2 regions of the Cytobacillus sp. ABV4_503 genome follow, and region 2 is predicted to be linked to the other one. Evidence: predicted binding sites of a transcription regulator. Region 2 holds the regulator's gene; the other holds the start of a gene.
The links. Region 2 encodes Rex, which represses fermentation and respiration genes when NADH is low (regulators of the CRP and FNR family bind a similar motif). Its sites were predicted from a motif close to TTGTGAAATATTTCACAA; they were not measured.
Positions count from the first base shown of each region.

Region 1 (7,571 bases), 200 kb from region 2:
TTTTCCTCGATTCTTTCAAATAGAGCGATAAATTGCTGTGCTTCGGCGATTAATTGTTTTTGTTCATAGGTAAACCCTAAACTTAAAAATAGTGCATGTTCTTTCATAATCCTGGACCAAAATTTAATTTCATCCAGCGATCTAACGACTATTGGATCCGCCATGTCATCCCCTCCCCAATTACTCACTCCTTCTCATATATATTTATGATCTTCTGCCTTTATTCTATTTTATTGAAGCAGGTAAACCAGCTGAAATTGTACGAACTGCTTCCAAGACGGCAGCAGTCATTCTATTACTCATATTTTGAAAAATCCATGAAATAGCTATAAATCAAGTAAATAACCATTGCAAACGCGGTTGAGATAAACCCCCATCCCAGCGTAATCTGCTCGATGACCAAATAATTATTGCAAAGCTGTACAGGGGACCAGATATATAGCCATCCCAGGGCTAAAAATAAGATAGTAAAGAAAATAATGAGAGCATGCTTCCAAAATGGACTTAGCTTTGGCCAGCTGTCCCGCAATGGAACCCCAGCCAAAAAAGGAAGCGAAATAAATTTAAAAGCTTCAATACTTGTAAGCGTCAAGGCTTCATCCATTGTCCTGGGCAGAGACCAATAAACCATAATGATCGAAAACAGCAAAATACCAGGGACTCCATTTTCATTCCAATTTGAAAAGAATTTCTGAAAGCGATTTTGAAAGAATTTCGCCATGAATAAACCCGAGATCACCAGTAGAGGCATTTGCATATGCATATGGGTAATCATAATGGACTCCAGCAAATTAGCTACTGGCGGGAGAATCAGTGTTAGAAGCAGCAGGAATCCATATACTGATGGCTTCATCATTTTTCCCCTCCACTTTGCAGAATCTCTGTTACCCGATCAGCCGCCTCTTCAATCAGTGTGTAATCCATAACTTCGACTAACTGTCCTTTTGGATTCACCAGATAAAAAGCCGAGTTATGTGCAAAATTGCCGTATTCATCTGGAATGACAACGACTCCAAATCCGTCCAGTAAAGACTTAAGTTCCTGCTGATCCGGAATCCTGGCCATTCTCCAGGTTTCTCCGTCACTTCCAAAGGCCTTCCGGTAAGTATCCAATGTTTCCGGATCATCCCGCTCCGGATCAAAACTGATGCTCAGAAACTGAATATCATTTCCGATGTACTCTTCCGGAATCCGTTTATATACTTCAGACATATTAACCTCCAGTTCAGGACAAACAGTACCGCATGAAGTATATAAAAAGGTAATAAACACATATTTCTCTTCGAATTCTGAGAAAGAAAAGATCCTCCCGTTATTATCTTCAAGTGTTACATCCGGGAATTGAGGCTTATCATCCATTAACTGATTAATTCTGGCTGTTTCGGCAGTGAAAGCCTGAAACCCATCTGTGCCAATGTAAAACAGGACCACACCAAACACCAGTATCAGCAAGCTTGAAAGCACCGTTCTATTTTTTGGAAACATGATTCTTCACTTCCTTTTAAAGAAAGAGACAGCCCAGCAGCCGAGCTATCTCTCTACCCTTACCAGGTTTTATATGGAGGTGAACCTGGAGGTGCATTGACTATAAAATCGACCAATGGAATGACGTAAGCCATGCCGACAAGGACAAACATACACACAATCCATAATCCCCAGCGCTCTGTCCATCTAGGTGTTGGCGCTTCATCCTCTTCCACTTCCGCAAGAGGGAATTCTGTGTTTCCTTTTGGTGCAAAGAACATGAGGTAGAATACAGCATATACCTGCATAAGTACACCGATCATAAGAAGGCTACCACCGATAGCCAGGAAGAACAGATAAGGATCCCAGCTTAAAGCAGTCGCATTGTCAAAGTATGTTGAATAGGAAGTTCTTCTTGGAGAACCCAGCAGACCCACCCAATGCATCGCTCCGGACATGATGATCATACCGAGCGTCCATATGATCGTTTGTATAACCCCAAGTTTATTGATCTGCGGTGTAAGCACTCTTTTTGATACATAAGGAATGAGCCAGTAGCTGATGCCGAAGAACGTCATGACCACAGACATGCCAAGCGTTAAGTGGAAATGACCGACAATCCACATTGTGTTATGAACAACCTGGTTCAATTGGTTTGTGCTTTGTACTATTCCACCCGCTCCGGCAGGAATAAAAGCAGCCATCGCGATAAATGGCGCGAGAAACCGAACATCTCCCCATGGAAGTTTCTTATACCAGCCGACAAGACCTCTTCCTCCTTTCTTTCTCGCTGTACGCTCAAATACCGCAAACATAGCATAAGCAGTCATTAATGAAGGAAAACCAATCGCCAAACTCATAAACACGTGCATGTATTTCACAGGTTCAGAAATACCAGGATCAATAATCTGATGATGGAAACCGCCGGTAATATTCATAATTACTAGTGCAATAACTACAATTCTTGTTAAAAGGTCATTCCATCTTCGGCCGCCAATAACCTTCGGCACTATGACATACCAGGCAGAGACCGCGGTTAAATACCAGATGTTAACCAGCGTATGGCCGAACGCCCAGAACAGCGTGCGTGCAACCATGACATTTATTGTCTCCATCCATCCAAAAGCCCAAGGGATAATGGTAAACACCTCAATGGCTACAGGTATGCTGCCAAAGAATAAGAGAACAAAAACACCGGTAGCAAAGAAAGAAAGAATAGGGACATGCTGGCCGGGATTCCTCTTTCGCCAGCTAGCCACATTAATAAAGGCACCAAAGGCGCACATCCATACACCCAATACAATGAAGACTAAGCCGATATAGAAAATAGGTGAAGCAGCCATTGGCGGATAAAAAGTATACATAACAGATGCTTCATTCATTAAAATCGGAATCACAGCTAGGACAAATCCGAAAATCTTCATCCAGAAGCCAATCCAGGCCATCATTCTTACCTTAGGAAGCAGTCCTCCCAGCGTATGCGATAATCCAGCATAAAAGTAACCAATTGTGAAGAAAGCCGACAGTACGACTACCAGAAGCAGACCGTGAGCTGTAAGAACCTGATAATAGTTCAGCCATGCCGGCAATTCCAGCATTCCAGCCCGGTTCAGCCCTTGCAAAAGTCCAAGTATTCCCCCCAGCAGGATGGCTAAGAAAGCAACAGATAAATATGATTTCGTTATTTTTGCATCCTCCAGGCTAATTCCCATAACTTTATTTGCTTTATCCTTAAAAGCTTGTGTTTTTCCTGTTTGCTTAATAACAGTTTCCACCATCTATCCCCCCTTTATTTCACCGTAATGGTGGTGCTCATCATCTGATGGCCCGCACCGCAGTACTCATTGCAAAGAACCAAATATTCACCTGGCTTATCAAATTTCTGAGTGATCTTTTGTACATAGCCAGGCACAACCATTGCATTTAAGTTCGTGTCGGCAACCTGAAAGCCATGCACGACATCTTTTGATGTCATAGTAAAATGAACCGTTGATCCTGCAGGCACTTCAATTTCATTTGGGGTAAAGCTGAATACCTGAAGGGTCATAACCACTTCATACTCATTGTCGCCTATCTTCTTAATCCCGGGAATATTAAACGGCTCTGTCTCATCCACTTTTTGAGGATCAATTCGCTCTCCATAGCTTGGCGGCCCCATCTCCAGGGCGAATGTCTGATAGCCCGTAATCAGCATGAATCCAATAATCATTCCAAAGCTTAATATCAGCCATATCTTCTCCGACCGATGCATCATTTTTTATCCCCCCTATAATCTGGCCATGTAAAGACCATACACAATTAAATAAGTAACAAAGATCCCAAGTCCCACAACTGTAACTGAAAAGAACGTACCCCTTAGAGAGTTATGTTCCTTTAAACTGCTTTGGCCCACTTTTCGCGTTTCCACCTTCCATCAGCTCCTTAGCTTTGTTACCTACATCATAGTTGAGAAGGGTTTTCATAAAAGTGAAATGAATCACACTTTTTTTAAATATCTCGCAGGCAAAATGCTGAAATACTAGCAAAAACATAGTAATATCAAGGCTTTCTTCCATTGAATTCTGTACTGGCAAGCATAACGATTCACAAATAGTTCACATAAACTCACCTGATTTAGAAAATCACGCAATCCTCTTAAATCTGGCTTTAAAGATATAAAGGTAATATATATAAATTGATCCAATAACGGTTCTATAAAGGGGTTATCAAACACAAAAAAAACTAATTCCTATTGGAATTAGTTTGAAAATGGTATGTATAATGGTGGGCCTAAATGGACTCGAACCATCGACCTCACGCTTATCAGGCGTGCGCTCTAACCAGCTGAGCTATAGGCCCATATGTTGGAGCGGGTGAAGGGAATCGAACCCTCATCATCAGCTTGGAAGGCTGAGGTTTTACCACTAAACTACACCCGCATATGAATATGGTTTGGAGGCAACACCCGGATTTGAACCGGGGATGGAGGTTTTGCAGACCTCTGCCTTACCACTTGGCTATGCTGCCTTAAAAATGGCTGGGCTAGCAGGATTCGAACCTGCGAGTGACGGAGTCAAAGTCCGGTGCCTTACCGCTTGGCTATAGCCCAATAATAAATAATGCTGTCAAAAGAATAATGGGGCGATTGATGGGAATCGAACCCACGAGTGTCGGAGCCACAATCCGATGCGTTAACCACTTCGCCACAACCGCCACTATCCTACTGGCAGGGGTAGTAGGAATCGAACCCACATCAAAGGTTTTGGAGACCTTCGTTTTACCATTAAACTATACCCCTATATAAATGGTGGAGGGGGGCAGATTCGAACTGCCGAACCCGAAGGAGCGGATTTACAGTCCGCCGCGTTTAGCCACTTCGCTACCCCTCCAAGTCTGAAAAGACTTAGGAAATGGTGGCTCAGGACGGAATCGAACCGCCGACACAAGGATTTTCAGTCCTTTGCTCTACCGACTGAGCTACTGAGCCATATAATATTTTTTCCCCTAAAGCTAAATACATGTGCTTCAAAGCCCTGCGTTCTTTGTTGCAGATTTTAAAAGCATGCTATTCGATGATGTTGAAGCTTCGCAGCTTCATTCTTTTAAAATCCTCTACCGACTGAGCTACTGAGCAATATATTATTAATTTTTTAAAAATGGCGGTCCGGACGGGACTCGAACCCGCGACCTCCTGCGTGACAGGCAGGCATTCTAACCAACTGAACTACCGGACCAGATTGCGGGGGCAGGATTTGAACCTGCGACCTTCGGGTTATGAGCCCGACGAGCTACCGGACTGCTCCACCCCGCGATAGTATTATTAATGTGATTTTCCCATGCTCACATCTAGCATTTTATCTCGCAGCTTATTCAATGAAGTACCGCCCCGATTTCAGAAAGATTATTCAAGCAGCAGCTCAATCGGTGCGCTGAAGTAATTCCTTCGAAGTTTATTCGGGCGTGCTCCACCCCGCGATAGTATTATTAAATGAAATATGGAGGAGGAAAGGGGATTCGAACCCCTGCGCGGTTTGACCCGCCTGTCGGTTTTCAAGACCGATCCCTTCAGCCGGACTTGGGTATTCCTCCGATGTAATAAAAAATAATCATATTGGTAGCGGCGGAGGGGATCGAACCCCCGACCTCACGGGTATGAACCGTACGCTCTAGCCAGCTGAGCTACACCGCCGAAATGATTATATATTTATGGTGGAGCCTAGCGGGATCGAACCGCTGACCTCCTGCGTGCAAAGCAGGCGCTCTCCCAGCTGAGCTAAGGCCCCATGTAATAATAGAAGTGTCTCTGGTCGGGAAGACAGGATTCGAACCTGCGACCCCTTGGTCCCAAACCAAGTGCTCTACCAAGCTGAGCTACTCCCCGTAATATGGCGCGCCCGAGAGGAGTCGAACCCCTAACCTTTTGATCCGTAGTCAAACGCTCTATCCAATTGAGCTACGGGCGCAAAATAATGGAGCGGAAGACGGGATTCGAACCCGCGACCCCCACCTTGGCAAGGTGATGTTCTACCACTGAACTACTTCCGCTTAAAGAATGGTGCGGGTGAAGGGAGTCGAACCCCCACGCCTTGCGGCGCCAGATCCTAAGTCTGGTGCGTCTGCCAATTCCGCCACACCCGCAATATGAAATTAAAATGGTGAGCCATGAAGGACTCGAACCTTCGACCCTCTGATTAAAAGTCAGATGCTCTACCGACTGAGCTAATGGCTCATACTTTTATGAGATTTCCTAAAGCCTGATACGTGCAGTCAGATGTTCCAAAGCTAAACCGCTTTGTCACAGATTGCTACTCGTGTGAAGAGTCTCACTGATGCTGCAATCTGCTCTACCGACTGAGCTAATGGCTCATACCTTAAGAGGAGAAAATCGCTCGTCCAAAAGTAATGGTGGAGGATGACGGGATCGAACCGCCGACCCTCTGCTTGTAAGGCAGATGCTCTCCCAGCTGAGCTAATCCTCCAAAATGGTGACCCCTACGGGATTCGAACCCGTGTTACCGCCGTGAAAGGGCGGTGTCTTAACCGCTTGACCAAGGGGCCATATATAATTACCCAATTAGGGTGCCCGGCAGCGTCCTACTCTCACAGGGGGACAGCCCCCAACTACCATCGGCGCTGAGAAGCTTAACTTCCGTGTTCGGTATGGGAACGGGTGTGACCTTCTCGCTATCGCCACCGGACTATTTGATTGAAGAAACTTCGTTCCCTCAAAACTAGATAATGCATGAAGAAGTATTGCCGAGTATTCACCAATGACTTGTCTAGCTTCGGCTCCTAACTTCTCGGCCGTTTCGATCCGTCCCTCCAAATCCCAAAACCAGGATTTGAATGGCCGGCTCTCCAACGTCTTTCGAAGTTGAACAGTCGCCTCCGCTTTTCGTTTTGGTTAAGTCCTCGATCGATTAGTATCAGTCAGCTCCACATGTCGCCACGCTTCCACCTCTGACCTATCAACCTGATCATCTTTCAGGGATCTTACTAGCTTGACGCTATGGGAAATCTCATCTCGAGGGGGGCTTCATGCTTAGATGCTTTCAGCACTTATCCCTTCCGCACATAGCTACCCAGCGATGCCTTTGGCAAGACAACTGGTACACCAGCGGTGCGTCCATCCCGGTCCTCTCGTACTAAGGACAGCTCCTCTCAAATTTCCTGCGCCCACGACGGATAGGGACCGAACTGTCTCACGACGTTCTGAACCCAGCTCGCGTACCGCTTTAATGGGCGAACAGCCCAACCCTTGGGACCGACTACAGCCCCAGGATGCGATGAGCCGACATCGAGGTGCCAAACCTCCCCGTCGATGTGGACTCTTGGGGGAGATAAGCCTGTTATCCCCGGGGTAGCTTTTATCCGTTGAGCGATGGCCCTTCCATGCGGAACCACCGGATCACTAAGCCCGACTTTCGTCCCTGCTCGACTTGTAGGTCTCGCAGTCAAGCTCCCTTGTGCCTTTACACTCTGCGAATGATTTCCAACCATTCTGAGGGAACCTTTGGGCGCCTCCGTTACTTTTTAGGAGGCGACCGCCCCAGTCAAACTGCCCACCTGACACTGTCTCCCGCCCCGATCAGGGGCGCGGGTTAGAATTTCAATACAGCCAGGGTAGT
Region 1 is NZ_JBSWTH010000001.1:200,236-207,806, reverse strand. Features, by position in the region: gene ACXAD1_RS01055 (DUF2935 domain-containing protein) at 1-164, opposite strand, end outside; gene ACXAD1_RS01050 (hypothetical protein) at 296-856, opposite strand; gene ACXAD1_RS01045 (SCO family protein) at 853-1,485, opposite strand; gene ACXAD1_RS01040 (cbb3-type cytochrome c oxidase subunit I) at 1,545-3,242, opposite strand; gene ACXAD1_RS01035 (cytochrome c oxidase subunit II) at 3,254-3,718, opposite strand; gene ACXAD1_RS01030 (cytochrome c oxidase subunit 2A) at 3,731-3,871, opposite strand; tRNA gene ACXAD1_RS01025 (tRNA-Ile) at 4,226-4,302, opposite strand; tRNA gene ACXAD1_RS01020 (tRNA-Gly) at 4,309-4,382, opposite strand; tRNA gene ACXAD1_RS01015 (tRNA-Cys) at 4,397-4,470, opposite strand; tRNA gene ACXAD1_RS01010 (tRNA-Gln) at 4,478-4,552, opposite strand; tRNA gene ACXAD1_RS01005 (tRNA-His) at 4,581-4,656, opposite strand; tRNA gene ACXAD1_RS01000 (tRNA-Trp) at 4,668-4,741, opposite strand; tRNA gene ACXAD1_RS00995 (tRNA-Tyr) at 4,749-4,832, opposite strand; tRNA gene ACXAD1_RS00990 (tRNA-Phe) at 4,855-4,930, opposite strand; tRNA gene ACXAD1_RS00985 (tRNA-Asp) at 5,101-5,177, opposite strand; tRNA gene ACXAD1_RS00980 (tRNA-Met) at 5,181-5,254, opposite strand; tRNA gene ACXAD1_RS00975 (tRNA-Ser) at 5,440-5,532, opposite strand; tRNA gene ACXAD1_RS00970 (tRNA-Met) at 5,556-5,632, opposite strand; tRNA gene ACXAD1_RS00965 (tRNA-Ala) at 5,651-5,726, opposite strand; tRNA gene ACXAD1_RS00960 (tRNA-Pro) at 5,748-5,824, opposite strand; tRNA gene ACXAD1_RS00955 (tRNA-Arg) at 5,830-5,906, opposite strand; tRNA gene ACXAD1_RS00950 (tRNA-Gly) at 5,914-5,988, opposite strand; tRNA gene ACXAD1_RS00945 (tRNA-Leu) at 5,997-6,081, opposite strand; tRNA gene ACXAD1_RS00940 (tRNA-Lys) at 6,097-6,172, opposite strand; tRNA gene ACXAD1_RS00935 (tRNA-Val) at 6,347-6,422, opposite strand; tRNA gene ACXAD1_RS00930 (tRNA-Glu) at 6,427-6,501, opposite strand; rRNA gene rrf (5S ribosomal RNA) at 6,525-6,641, opposite strand; rRNA gene ACXAD1_RS00920 (23S ribosomal RNA) at 6,844-7,571, opposite strand, start outside.
Region 1: ACXAD1_RS01030 (cytochrome c oxidase subunit 2A) is a predicted target of Rex. The motif match lies at 3,929-3,946, and genes of this name have one in related genera.

Region 2 (7,571 bases):
GGTCTATATGAAGGAGCATGGCCATTTCGAAGTGATTGGAGAGACAAGGGATGATGCTGCAGGAGAGGCATATGATAAAGTTGCCCGGACATTAAATCTGCCATATCCAGGCGGTCCTCACATTGACAGACTCGCTCATGAAGGGAACCCAACGATTCAGCTGCCGAGAGCATGGCTGGAAGAAGGTTCATACGACTTTAGCTTCAGCGGCTTAAAATCTGCCGTTATCAACACTGTTCACAATGCTGAGCAGCGTGGTGAGGCCATTGTGCCGGAAGATCTTGCCGCAAGCTTCCAGGAAAGTGTTATTGATGTCTTAGTAACGAAAACAGAAAGAGCCGTTGAAGAATATCGGGTGAAGCAGCTGCTGCTCGCAGGCGGAGTTGCGGCGAATAAAGGACTTCGGTCCTCTTTGGAAAAGAAGTTTGGGGGCAAAGCGGATATAAAGCTTATTATTCCTCCATTATCTTTATGCACAGATAATGCAGCGATGATTGGTGCAGCAGGAAGTGTGCTGTTCGAAAAAGGACAATTCGCCGGCCTTGATTTAAATGCCAATCCCGGTTTAGACATCACTATCCACAATGATAAATAAATTAGTAAAAAGTCCCCGACCGAAGAGGGGACTTTTTCTGTGGATAAAATCATTTATTTCAGAATTTTATGTTGATTATGTGGATAAAATCAGTTCGTTTTGTGGATAATGTGGAAAAGTCTGTGGAGAGTATATATAACTGCGTTTTTCTTGTGTTTATCTCTGTGGATAATAAAAAAGACTGGCAGTGACTATTCTACCAGTCTAAAAGTTATGAATTTTCCTTTATTAATCATCAGCTAAAAGTGCCCATTCTTCCATCAACTCTTCCAGCTTTGCTTTTGCTTGATCAGTTTCATTTGTAATGCCCATCACTTTTTCATGGTCTTGATAAACATTCGGATCACAGAGAAGCTGATCATTCATATCAATTGCTTTCTCCAATGCTTCTATTTGCTCTTCAATTTCTCCCATTCTTCTTTTTCGCTGTCGTTCGAGCTTTTTGGCTTCTTTATCATGCTGATAATTATTTTTGTCCTGCTTAACAGGTTGTGATGGAGAGGATTCAACTTGCTCATTAAGTGCAAGCAATTCCTCCTGTTCCTGCTTTTTTTCCACATAATAATCATAATCGCCAAGATACTCTGTTGCACCACTACTGGAAAGTTCAACTACTTTTGTTGTGATTCTGTTGATAAAATATCGGTCATGAGATACAAAGAGAATCGTTCCGGGATAATCAATCAATGCATTTTCAAGAATTTCTTTGCTATCCAGGTCCAAATGGTTTGTTGGCTCGTCGAGGATTAAGAAATTGGCTTTCTGCATCATAAGCTTCGCAAGTGCAAGACGAGCCTTTTCACCGCCGCTCAGTGTTGAAACAGTTTTAAGAACATCATCACCAGAGAAAAGAAAGTTCCCAAGTATTGTCCGAATTTCCTTTTCCGGTTTAAGAGGGTATTCATCCCATAATTCGTTCAGGACTCTTTTGTTGCTGGTGAGTTCCGCCTGTTCCTGGTCATAGTAGCCAATTATCACATTGGAACCGTACTGAATCTCCCCAGAAAAAGAAGGGATTTTTTTGATGATGGTTTTAAGCAGAGTGGATTTGCCAATACCATTAGGCCCAACAAGTGCTATGCTGTCTCCTTTTGCCAGTCGCAGTGAAATATTTCCGCTCACTTTCTTTTCATAGCCTATAGCAAGAGAATGAATATTTAAAACCTCATTGCCAGATTGCCGTTCAATGTCAAAGCCAAAAGAAGCCGATTTCTCGTCTCCAAGCGGCCTGTCCATCACCTCCATTCTTGCCAGCTGCTTTCTGCGGCTTTGCGCCCTTTTGGTTGTGGAGGCCCGGGCAAGGTTTCGCTGGATAAAATCCTGCAGCTTAGCGATCTCTTCCTGCTGTTTCTCGAATTCCTTCATTTCTCTTTCAAAATTCGCGGCTTTTTGATCCAGATATGAACTGTAGTTGCCAGGATACTTTCTTATTTGGCGGCGGGAAATCTCGTAAACCTGGGAAACGACCTTATCAAGGAAATAGCGGTCATGGGAAACGATTAGAATGGCGCCATTGTATCCTTGCAGGTATTGTTCGAGCCATGATAATGTTTCAATATCCAGGTGGTTGGTAGGCTCGTCCAGTATTAAGATATCAGGCTTTGTCAGCAAAAGTTTACCAAGGGCCAATCTGGTACGCTGTCCGCCGCTCAATGATGAAATTTTAGTGTCATAGCCCATTGAGCTGAAGTTGAGTCCGTGGAGAATGGAACGGATATCTGCCTCATATTGATAGCCGCCATTTTCTTTGAAATCAACCTGAAGCTTGTCGTATTCTTTTAAGATGCGTTCATAGGCATCAGAGTTATTTAGGATATCAGGGTCTGCCATTTGTTCTTCAAGGCTGCGAAGCTGTTTTTCCTGCTTCTGCAGATGACTAAAAACAGTCAGCATTTCATCCCAAATGGATAAATCTGATTCCAGGCCGGTATTTTGTGCAAGATAGCCAATTGTAACTTCCTTTGGCTTTAAAATCTCACCGGAGTCATATGTCATTTGTCCGGCAATAATTTTCAAAAGGGTGGACTTTCCTGCACCATTGCGCCCTACTAGCGCAATCCGGTCCCTGGTTTGTACTTCAAGCTTTATATTGGTTAAAATGGGATCAGCGCCAAAATTTTTCGCCAGTTGATTGACTTGTAATAGTATCATGTTCTTTCACCTCGGGTATAGAGTAAGTGTAACTCATTCATATATGTTCGGCAATAAAGGAGACAGGACTATAAGCCCTTCTGCAGGGCATTCAATCAAGACAAAAGGCAAATAAATATGTGAGGAACCATACAATGCACATACAAAGTAACAGAAAAATAGTGTATGATTTTGAAGAGAGGTGTTTTGAATGGCGGATTTTACTCATTTTAATCAAGAGGGAAGGGCAAAAATGGTGGATGTCAGCGATAAGCCTGAGACGTCACGGACAGCCATCGCTCAATCAAGTATTGCTGTTAATCAGGAGATATACGAGAAGATAACATCCAACTCCATGAAAAAAGGGGATGTACTCGCTGTTGCACAAACTGCAGGCATTATGGCGAGCAAGAAAACATGGGACATTATTCCGATGTGCCATCCGCTGCCGCTAAAGGGTGTGGACATTTCATTTTCATGGAAAGCGGAATCGGAAGAGTATGTTCTTATCATTACTGCTTCTGTAAAAACGAAGGGAAATACGGGTGTGGAAATGGAAGCGTTAACAGCTGCTTCGGTCTGTGCTCTGACCGTATATGATATGTGCAAGGCTGTAGATAAAGGAATGGTGATTGGGCCAACCTTTTTAATAGAGAAAACAGGCGGAAAAAATGGAGACTTTAAAAGAAGTTAATTCATCATAAGAAATGGGGATGGACGAATGGCCAATGAACCAATTAAGATACCGCAGGCAACAGCTAAACGGCTGCCTTTATATTACCGCTTTCTAAAAAATCTTCACTCATCAGGCAAACAAAGAGTCTCTTCAGCAGAATTGAGTGAGGCGGTAAAAGTGGATTCTGCTACAATCCGCCGCGACTTTTCGTATTTTGGTGCGTTAGGGAAAAAAGGATATGGGTATAATGTGAATTACCTGCTGAGCTTCTTTCGGAAGACTCTTGACCAGGATGAGCTGACTAAAGTAGCTTTGGTCGGGGTAGGCAATTTAGGAACAGCCTTTCTTAACTATAATTTTCTTAAAAATAATAATACTAAAATAGAAGTAGCTTTTGATGTTGATGAGAGTAAGGTTGGCACGAAAATCGGCGATGTGCCGGTCCATCATATGGATGACCTTGAAGAAGTTATTGTAAATAATAATATTCAGGTGGCAATTTTAACAGTGCCGGCACCGCCTGCCCAGTCTATTACCGATCGGATGGTGAATGCGAAAATAAAAGGAATCCTAAATTTTACACCTGCGAGGCTCACTGTGCCAGCCTCGATTCGTATCCATCATATCGATCTGGCAGTGGAATTGCAGTCACTGGTTTATTTTCTGAAAAATTATCCTGAAGAAGTGTAAAAAAATGAGCCTTTTGCGGGCTCATTTTTTCATTTTATTTTTCAATTTAAAATGCAGGCCAACCATCCGCAGACCGGTGCCAAAATCGAATGTGGCAATTATGATCAGAAAATAAGTAAAGAAACCCCAGGTTTCTTCACGCTGGATATTCTGTATTGCTATAAAGGTGAAAAGGCATCCGAGAAGGATGTAAATAAAGCCTGAAAACAAAGGTGTGCTTCTCATCAAAATCCCCCAGTAAATTTAAAACTCTGCACAGCATTCCACTAAGCTAGAAAAAGCTGATAAAGCTCTGCATTTTTTCCATTTCTTCTAACCATTTTTGCATATTATCCTGATTCAGCTGGATAACTGCAACAAAGGTGTTCATCGCCACATGGGCAAAAATCGGCACAATAATCCGCTTCGTCTTGACGTATAAAAAGGCAAAGGTGAACCCCATTGCCGAGTACAGCAGTACATGTTCAGGCTCAAAATGGGCAAGTGCAAAAATGACTGAGCTGATCAGGGCCGAAAGGAAGAAGTTGAAGCGCTTATGGAGAGAACCGAAAATAATTTTTCTAAAGACGATTTCCTCAAGGATTGGCCCGATGACCGAACTGATTAATATAACGATTGGCGATGCCTCAATGATCCGGATTATCTGCTGCGTATTTTCAGATCCCATTTCAATGCCAATCATATTTTCAATGCTTGCAGCGGTGGCTTGAGCGATCAGGGCCAAAAATATGCCGCCTATTGCCCAGCCCACTGAGCTTGCTGCGGGAGATGCATCCCTATCCAGGCCTCTTTTCATCTCTTTTCTTAATAATAGAAGCGTAATGATCAGTGTGACTGTAAAACTGATGACAAGCCAGTAGGCTACAGCCAGGATCTGCATGTCTTCGGGATTCTGTCCAAGGGCATCTGCAATAAATAACACAAGCGGAACGCCAAACAAACTGGACAGCTGCATAGCAATATAAGCTATTAATATAAACCAATATTCCTTCTTCAAAATGTTATACTCCTTAATCTGAATGTTGGAAAACAAGTCCTAAAGCCATTGTACTCTTAAAAAGGAGCGGGTTTCAAATATCAGCATCAAAGCAGCAAAATACCATGTTTAAAGTGAAGAGCTTCGAAGTATACTTAAGTGGTTGTCTGTGTCGAAAAATAGCGTGTATCGGCGGATGAAATTTTTTCTAAAAAATTTAAGCTTCACCCTTGCAAATAGATATAAGATTCATTAATATAATAATTGTGTTAGCACTCATACAGAGAGAGTGCTAATAAATAAAAATATTTACATATTATTTGAGGAGGTTGTTTCACTTGTTAAAGCCACTAGGTGATCGAATCATTATCGAGCTTGTTGAAACTGAAGAAAAAACTGCAAGCGGCATCGTACTGCCGGACACTGCTAAAGAGAAGCCTCAAGAAGGTAAAGTTGTAGCTGTGGGAACTGGCCGCGTTCTTGAAAATGGCGAGCGTGTTGACCTTGAGGTTGCTGACGGCGACCGTATCATCTTCTCAAAATATGCTGGTACTGAAGTGAAGTACGAAGGCAAAGAATATTTAATTTTACGCGAAAATGACATTCTTGCTGTAATTGGCTAATCGCCATCAAGCGAAGATTATTAAAAGATAAAGCTAAAATTTTTGAGGAGGTTTTTATCAATGGCTAAAGAGATTAAATTTAGTGAAGAAGCTCGCCGCGCGATGCTTCGCGGTGTGGATTCCCTTGCAAATGCGGTAAAAGTAACTCTTGGACCTAAAGGACGCAACGTGGTTCTTGAGAAGAAATTCGGTTCTCCATTAATCACTAATGATGGTGTGACAATCGCAAAAGAAATCGAACTTGAAGATGCTTTTGAAAACATGGGTGCAAAGCTTGTTGCTGAAGTAGCAAGCAAAACAAACGATGTTGCCGGTGACGGTACAACAACTGCAACTGTTCTTGCTCAGGCAATGATCCGTGAAGGACTTAAGAATGTAACTGCAGGCGCCAACCCTATGGGCATCCGCAAAGGAATCGAAAAAGCTGTTTCTACAGCTGTTGAAGAGTTAAAAGCTATTTCAAAGCCAATTGAAAATAAAGAATCCATCGCACAGGTTGCTGCAATCTCTGCCGCTGACAATGAAGTTGGCCAGCTGATTGCTGAAGCAATGGAGCGCGTTGGCAACGATGGCGTTATTACAATTGAAGAATCTAAAGGATTCACAACTGAGCTTGATGTAGTAGAAGGTATGCAATTCGACCGCGGATACGCTTCTCCATACATGGTTACAGATTCTGATAAGATGGAAGCGGTTCTTGAAAACCCTTATATCTTAATCACTGATAAGAAGATTACAAGCATCCAGGAAATCCTTCCTGTACTTGAGCAGGTTGTACAGCAAGGCAAGCCTTTATTGCTTGTAGCTGAGGATGTTGAAGGTGAAGCACTTGCTACACTGGTAGTGAATAAGCTTCGCGGAACTTTCAACGCGGTAGCAGTAAAAGCTCCTGGCTTCGGTGACCGCCGTAAAGCTATGCTTGAAGATATCGCGATTCTGACTGGCGGTGAAGTAATCACTGAAGAGTTAGGCCGTGACCTTAAATCTGCTACAATCGACTCTTTAGGACGCGCTTCTAAAGTGGTTGTTTCAAAAGAAAACACTACGATCGTTGAAGGTGCTGGAGACAGCGCGCAAATCGGCGGCCGTGTGAACCAGATCCGCACTCAAATGGAAGAAACTACTTCTGAATTTGACCGCGAGAAATTACAAGAGCGCCTGGCTAAGCTAGCTGGCGGTGTGGCCGTGGTTAAAGTTGGTGCTGCTACTGAAACTGAATTGAAAGAGCGCAAGCTTCGCATCGAAGACGCCCTTAACTCTACACGTGCTGCTGTAGAAGAAGGCATCGTTTCCGGTGGTGGAGTTGCCCTTCTAAACGTATACAACAAAGTGGCTGCTATCCAGGCTGATGGCGATGAAGCTACAGGAATCAACATCGTATTGCGTGCGATGGAAGAGCCTGTACGCACAATTGCACACAATGCAGGCCTTGAAGGTTCTGTAATTGTTGACCGCTTAAAGCGCGAAGCAGTTGGAACAGGCTTCAACGCTGCTACTGGCGAGTGGGTAAACATGATCGAAGCTGGTATCGTTGACCCAACTAAAGTAACTCGTTCAGCTCTTCAAAACGCTGGATCTGTTGCAGCTATGTTCTTAACTACTGAAGCAGTAGTTGCTGACAAGCCGGAAGAAAATGCTGGCCCTGCAATGCCTGATATGGGCGGTATGGGTGGAATGGGCGGCATGATGTAATTTAAAGCGTTGAATCCAACGTTTTAAAGTATCTTCCTCCAGAACATAGGGACAGGTTACATGTCCCGCTGATCCCTAAAATGCTTATAACTCAAACAAAAAAGGAATTCCTATTCGGGAATTCCTTTTTTTATTTATTCTTTATCCGAACCCCCGCCAAATGTTTCGGGAATCATGGTGAAGCCTTCA
Region 2 is NZ_JBSWTH010000001.1:2,781-10,351, forward strand. Features, by position in the region: gene tsaD (tRNA (adenosine(37)-N6)-threonylcarbamoyltransferase complex transferase subunit TsaD) at 1-595, shown strand, start outside; gene ACXAD1_RS00040 (ABC-F family ATP-binding cassette domain-containing protein) at 824-2,746, opposite strand; gene moaC (cyclic pyranopterin monophosphate synthase MoaC) at 2,937-3,419, shown strand; gene ACXAD1_RS00050 (redox-sensing transcriptional repressor Rex) at 3,447-4,091, shown strand; gene ACXAD1_RS00055 (YdiK family protein) at 4,113-4,316, opposite strand; gene ACXAD1_RS00060 (CPBP family intramembrane glutamic endopeptidase) at 4,363-5,088, opposite strand; gene groES (co-chaperone GroES) at 5,406-5,690, shown strand; gene groL (chaperonin GroEL) at 5,751-7,382, shown strand; gene ACXAD1_RS00075 (DUF4317 domain-containing protein) at 7,517-7,571, opposite strand, start outside.